Linked DNA regions of Halioglobus japonicus. The protein of the gene in region 1 interacts with the protein of each later gene in a pairwise test. Links are inferred from orthologs where the notes say so. Each region holds a gene or a part of one and is shown on either strand. Other genes may lie near its edges.

The links.
Region 2: the proteins of BST95_RS17535 (region 1) and mrcB interact in binary tests that used the Escherichia coli proteins (3 or more experiments, as listed by UniProt). The link is inferred for Halioglobus japonicus from one-to-one orthologs.

Annotation. Positions count from the first base shown.
Region 1 is NZ_CP019450.1:3,735,573-3,738,886, forward strand. Bases 316-3,314 are described here. They hold BST95_RS17535 (peptidoglycan D,D-transpeptidase FtsI family protein), read right to left. Parts: upstream 2,684-3,314; coding sequence 947-2,683; downstream 316-946. Other genes in these bases: BST95_RS17530 (UDP-N-acetylmuramoyl-L-alanyl-D-glutamate--2,6-diaminopimelate ligase), read right to left, coding at 316-947; ftsL (cell division protein FtsL), read right to left, coding at 2,680-3,015; rsmH (16S rRNA (cytosine(1402)-N(4))-methyltransferase RsmH), read right to left, coding at 3,012-3,314. Outside these bases: more of BST95_RS17530, read right to left, coding at 1-315. UniProt on the Escherichia coli protein: Essential cell division protein that catalyzes cross-linking of the peptidoglycan cell wall at the division septum. Required for localization of FtsN.
Region 2 is NZ_CP019450.1:204,966-208,283, reverse strand. Bases 126-3,128 are described here. They hold mrcB (penicillin-binding protein 1B), read left to right. Parts: upstream 126-503; coding sequence 504-2,753; downstream 2,754-3,128. Other genes in these bases: BST95_RS01020 (tetratricopeptide repeat protein), read left to right, coding at 2,795-3,128; BST95_RS01030 (adenosine kinase), read right to left, coding at 126-418. Outside these bases: more of BST95_RS01030, read right to left, coding at 1-125; more of BST95_RS01020, read left to right, coding at 3,129-3,256; BST95_RS21210 (ATP-binding cassette domain-containing protein), read right to left, coding at 3,267-3,318. UniProt on the Escherichia coli protein: Cell wall formation. Synthesis of cross-linked peptidoglycan from the lipid intermediates.

The DNA.
Region 1 (3,314 bases):
AGCTCTTCTCCCTCCAGCACCACCGCTGCCACTGCAGCAGCCAGGTTAGAGAGATTGAAGTGACCGACCAACGGGCTGGCGAAGTCACCCTCGCCCCAGGGCGTGCGCATACGGCCATGGACACGGCCATTCGCAAAGCCTGTCTGCTCGATGACAACGTCAGCGGAGGCGTCTTGTAAGGAGTAGCGGTAGGCCTGCACGTCAGGCCCTATGACATCAAGAATACGGGCAGAGAACGGATCATCTGCATTCACCAGCACCTGGCGCAGGCCGTCGGTGTCGAATAAGGCCAGTTTGGCCCGCCCGTAGGCTTCCATGCTCCCGTGGTAGTCGAGGTGGTCGCGCGAAAGATTAGTGAAGACCGCTGTCTCAAAGGCCACGCCATTCACCCGACCCTGCACCAGCGCATGCGAAGACACTTCCATACATACGGCAAGCACTTGCTCGTCGACCCAGGCCGCCAACTGGCGCTGCAGTGACACGGCATCCGGCGTGGTATTACCGCCCTGCGCCACGCCATCTTCCAGGCTTGCTCCCAGCGTACCAATCACGCCACAGGGTTTACCCAGCGCCCTCATCAGTTGCGCCACCAGACGACTGGTTGTGGTCTTACCGTTGGTACCCGTGACGCCCACCATGTGCAACGCGCTTGAAGGCTCACCGAAGAATCTCGCCGCCAGGTAACCGGACTCCTGCTGCAATTCCGGCAGCTCAACCAGCGGCACCGGCACTGCATCTACAAAACCGGCCACCGGCGGCTCGGCAATCACTGCGCTAGCGCCGTTGGCCACAGCCTGCTCAATAAACTGCCGGCCGTCGTGCAGTTCGCCCGGCATCGCCAGAAATACATCGCCTGGCTGGACTTTACGGCTATCCAGCTCAATGCCGCGCACCGCAGTTGCCCCACCCTCGCAGCCAGGGCTTGCAATAAGCTCAGCCAGCGCCATCACGCTGCACCTCCGCGCCCGGCGCCGGCAACGGCCACTTCTTCGGGCAGTTCAGTCGGAGTCACACCCAGCAGGCGCAGCGCACCCTGGGTCACAGCGGAGAAGACCGGCGCTGCTGCAGCACCACCGCCGTAGGATTCGCCCTGCGGATCGTTAATCACCACCACGGTGACCACCCGGGGATCGTCGACCGGTGCAACGCCGGCAAACAGCGCCACATAGGCGTTGTCGACATACCCCTGCGGACCCACCTTGTGAACCGTACCGGTCTTTCCGCCGACCTGGTGACCGGCCACACGCGCCTTGCGCGCAGTACCATTGTCACCGGTGACCCGCCCCAATACTGTCAGAACCTGGGCGGCCACATCGGGGCTTACCACCTGTACACCCTCTTCGGGTACACCATCGTGGGCCAGCAAGGACACTTCCTGCATCACGCCATTATTGGCGAAGGCACTGTAAGCGCGGGCCAATTGCAAAGGTGTTGCAGTAATGCCGTAACCAAAGGCCAGGGAAATTTTCTCGGTCGAATACCAGCGCGGGCGGTTTGGCAGCAGGCCTGCGCTTTCGCCGGGGAAGCCTGTACCCAGGGGCTGGCCGATACCGAAGCGACTAAAGACTTCCCAGATAGGCTCATGCCCCAGCTCGACCGCCAGCTTGGTCACGCCCACCTGGCTGGATTTCTCGATGACCCGCGAGAGGCTGATATCGCCATAGTTGCGCGGGTCTGGATAGGTCTTTGGCCCCACCCGAATCCAACCGGGCGAAGTATCAATCATGGTCTCGGTGGTATATAGGCCGCTTTCCAGGGCGGCCACCAGCGTCAGGGTTTTCATGGTCGACCCTGGCTCATAGGTATCCGTTACCGCCCGGTTGCGCGTGGTTCCGCCCTTCATGTTCTTGCGGCTATTGGGGTTGAAGACCGGGTAGTTCACCATGGCCAAAACTTCACCGGTATGCGCGTCCAGCGTCACCACCGTGCCGCTCTCTGCACCCGCTGCCGTCACGGCCTTGGCCAGCTCGCGATGCTGAAGATGCTGTAAGCGCAGGTCGATACTCAAGCGCAGCGGCTTGCCCGGACGGGCAGGCTGCACGACGCCGATATCGCGGACCATCTGCCCCTTCAGATCCTTGATGTACTTCTTCTTGCCCGGCACGCCGCGAAGGTGCTCGTCATAAGCCACCTCCATACCGGCAATGCCTTCATCGTCCAGGTTGGTAAAGCCCACCAACTGCGCGGCCACCTCACCTGCGGGGTAGAAGCGGCGGTATTCCCGCTCGCCATAAACACCGGCAATACGCTTGGCAAGAATCTCGCGCGCCTCATGGGGTACGCGGTGACGAGCCAGGTACATAAACTGCTTACCTTCATACCTCGCCACCCGCTCGCGCAGGGAGGACAGACTCATCCCCAATGCTGCGGCAAGTTCGGGCAGGCGCTCTCTATCCAGGTGACGCGGATTGGCCCAGATAGACACCACCGGTGTGCTTACCGCCAGAGGCTCGCCGTGGCGATCGGTAATCACACCGCGATAGGCGGGAATTTCGGCACTGCGCAATGAGCGAGCATCCCCCTGATTCTGCAGGAACGAGTAGCCGCGCTCTGTATCGAGAATCTGCAGTGACAGCACCCGCCCAATCAGCACCACCGCCATGCACAGCAACGCAAAGGCAACCAGATACAGGCGCCACATGGAGATCGCCGCAGGCACAGACTTCTTCCTGGCCGTTTTCATCGACCCACCACTTCATAGCGAGCCAGATCAGGCTCAGCCATTTTCAGCTCGGATCGCGCCACTTTCTCAACCCGATAATGTGATGCCCAGGTGCTCTCCTCGAGCAGCAGACGTCCGTAGTCTTCCTGCAGATGCCACTGACGCGCCTCCAGCGCCTGCAAGTGGGTATACAGATCACGACAGGCGTGCGTTGAATGAATTACGGCAAAAGCTGAGCCCAATACCAGGACGGCCAGCACCAAATTGCCCCAGAACAGCGGTGCACGCCGGGCAGGTGCCTGCCCACTCACGGCGGCGGTCATCATCTTCTTGCCTTTGACTCGCGGGCTCATGCGATTTTCTCCGCCACACGCATGACCGCGCTGCGCGCCCTGACGTTCTCGCCCAACTCATCCGCGCTGGCCTTCACGGCCTTGCCAACCAACTTCATACGGCGATTCAGTGCCGCATCGGTGACCGGAACGCCGGGAGGCAACTGCTCGCCGCGAGCCATATCGCGCATGTAGCGCTTGACCATGCGATCTTCCAGCGAATGGAAGCTGATCACGACCAGGCGCCCGCCGACTCTCAACACATCGAGCGCGCCGTCGAGCAGATCACGCAGATCGTCCAACTCACGATTCACCTGAAT
Region 2 (3,318 bases), 3.5 Mb from region 1 along the record:
TTTCGCTGATCGACAGGTTGGTGTTCATGCTGCGCTCAGCGTCCGGTGAAATCAGCACCAGGCATTTGCCGGTAATACCTTCCTCGCGCTCGCCAGTGAGCGCATGGTCGACGCCCGCCGCTTCCAGGTCGGCGATATAGATATCGCCATCGGCGTCGTTGGCCACCTTGCACGACATGAAGGTCGGCTTGCCAAACTGGGCAGTGGCAATCATTGAGTTGCCCGCACTGCCGCCGCTGGCATGGCTTGCCTTGACCAGATGCCCTTCGAGGTGGCCCAGCAGTTCACTCTGGCGGTCGGCGTCGACCAGGGTCATCATGCCCTTCTCGACGTTCATGGCGGCCAGTTCGCTGTCCTCAACCTTGATCTCGGTGTCGACCAGGGCTGCGCCGATTCCATAAGCGGCATATTTTTTCATGGTTACATCATCCTCAGTAAGTTCAGCCGGGTATTATCCGGATTCGTTGATCTATTGAAAGTGGGCTGGTGTACACTCCCGACCCATGGTTAAAACTCGCCGTCTGCTCTTCAAACTCTTTCTCGTGGCCCTGGTTGTCGGTGTCGGCTTCCTGATTTACCTCGACGCCCGTATTACCTCCACGTTTACCGACAAAATGTGGGAACTGCCCGCCAAGGTATACGCCCGCCCCCTGGAACTGTATGTGGGGGCCGAGCTGACCCCGGAGGACCTCGCCTACGAGCTTGAGGTGCTGGGCTACCGCAAGGTGCGTCATGCCAGCGGCCCCGGGCAGGTGGCGCGCAATCGCAATCGCTTTGAGGTTTATACCCGCGGCTTCGATTTTCCCGGTGAAAGCGAACCCGCCCGGCGGGTCACGCTCGATCTTGGTGCTACCCGGCTGCAGGGTATTACCAGCAGCGGCGCCCCCGTCGATCTCATGCGCCTGGATCCCGTTCAGATCGGCGGTATTTATCCTTCCCACGGTGAAGACCGACTGCTGATCCGACTTGCTGACGTGCCGGATGCGCTGTGGCAGGCGCTTCTTGCCGTGGAAGACCAGGACTTTTATGAGCACTGGGGGTTCTCGGTCTCAGGCATCGCACGTGCGGCCCTCAGCAACCTGCGCTCCGGTCAGGTGGTGGCGGGTGGCAGCACGATTACTCAGCAGTTGGTGAAGAACTACTACCTCACGCCAGAGCGTACCCTGGTGCGCAAACTCACGGAAGTGATCATGGCGGTGCTGCTGGAGCTGCACTATGAGAAAGATCAAATTCTCGAGAGCTACCTGAATGAGGTGTATCTGGGACAGGAGGGGCCCCGGGCGATTCACGGCTTTTCCCTGGCCGCCCGGCACTATTTTGATACGCCACTGGAGCAACTGGGCCTGCATCAACAGGCGTTGCTGGTGGGAATGATTAAAGGCCCGTCGCTCTATAACCCGCTGCGCAATCCCGAGCGAGCGATGAAGCGCCGCAATGTGGTGCTCGATGTCATGGCCGAGCAGGGGGTGATCTCTGATGAGCACGCGCTGGTGGCCAAGGCCATGCCGCTGGGGCTCAACAACGCGCCGCGCATTCGCAACAGCTTCCCCGCCTACCTCGACCTGGTGCGTCGGCAGCTGCGCCGCGACTACCGCGAGGAAGACCTGACTACACTGGGCCTGAGCATATTTACCGCCTTTGATCCGATTTTGCAGCGCAAGTTGGAGAGCAGTACTACCAGCGTTCTCAGGGCCATCGATGGCAAGGGCAGTCTGCAGAGTGCATCGATTGTCACCCGCTTTGACAGCGGTGAAGTCGCCGCGCTGGTTGGTGGGCGCAAGGTCAGTTATGCGGGGTTTAATCGCGTCCTCGACGCGCGCCGCCCGGCGGGCTCTTTGTTGAAACCTGCGGTTTACCTTACCGCGCTGGAGCGCCCGCGGGATTACTCCCTGGCCACCCTGCTGGCGGATGAACCGATCAGCGTGCCGGTGCGCGGCAGCGACGACTGGCAGCCGCGAAATTTTGATCGCCAGGCCCACGGCCAGGTGCCGCTGTATATGGCTTTGGCGAAATCCTACAACCTCGCCACGGCAAGTCTTGGTCTTGAGCTGGGTATTGAGAATATTGCCGATATGCTGGCCCGGCTCGGGGTTGAGCGGCCAGTGCCCCAGGTGCCGGCGCTGACCCTGGGTGCCGGCGAGTACTCACCGATGGATATGGCCGCCATGTACCAGACCATTGCGTCCGGTGGGTTCCGCACTCCGCTGCGCAGTATTCGCGATATTGTCGATGCCCGCGGTGAACCGCTGCAGCGCTACGACCTGCAGTACGAGCGTGAGGTGAGCCTGCAGGCGGTCTACCTGCTGCAATACGCCATGCTCGAAGCCATGAAAAAGGGCACGGGCCGCGGCGCCTATCGCGACCTGCCAGCCAATATGCTGGTGGCTGGCAAGACCGGTACCACCAATGATGGTCGCGATTCCTGGTTTGCCGGTTTCTCCGGGGATCTGCTTGCAGTGACTTGGATGGGCCGCGACGACAATGGCGAAACAGGCTTGACCGGCAGCAGTGGCGCCCTGCGGATCTGGTCGCGCTTTATGGCGGGTGCTTCCCAGCGGTCCCTGGCTTACCGTATGCCCGAGGGTGTGGAGGTCGATTGGGTGGATAGCAGCAACGGTATGATTACCGGCGAGGGCTGTCCCAACGCGGTGCAGATGCCGTTTATTGAAGGCTCGCAACCGCGGGCGCATACCAACTGTGCGCCGCGAACGTCACGCATCAAGGGCTGGTTCCAGTCCATTTTTGATAACTAGCCCGGGGCCGCTGGCTTGTGCGGCCTGTTCGGTTACACTGCATGGCCACTACCGCCTCTTTGGAGTTTGCATTGCGCCACCCTGTCGTTATTGCCCGCGTATTGCTGGGAGCATCTATTGTTGCCCTGGCTGCCTGTGGCACCAACCCGTATTCCCTGCCCAAAATTGAGAGTGGCGAGCCCAGTTATGAAGACACCTCGCCTCCTGAGGCGCCTGAGCCTGCGCCGACTCCGGCGCCGGATTCAAGCACGGGGAGTGGTGGCCACAACGTGTTGATTGACCGGGCGGTGCAGGCGCGCAGCAGTGGCGATGCCGATAGGGCACTGGGGTATTTGCAGCGTGCCCAGCGCATCGATCCCGACGATGCTGAAATTTATCTCGAACTGGCGCGCACCCACGCGGTACTGGGCAATACTGCCCAGGCCAAGGCGGTGGCCGAGCGCGGCCTGCTGTACTGTTCAGGAAGTCGTCAGTGCAATGCGCTTGCGGGGTTTGTTGACTGAGCCGCCAGGTTCAGTCCGAACACACCACATCAAAACCATTGTCGCGGGGCTCAAAAACTAGG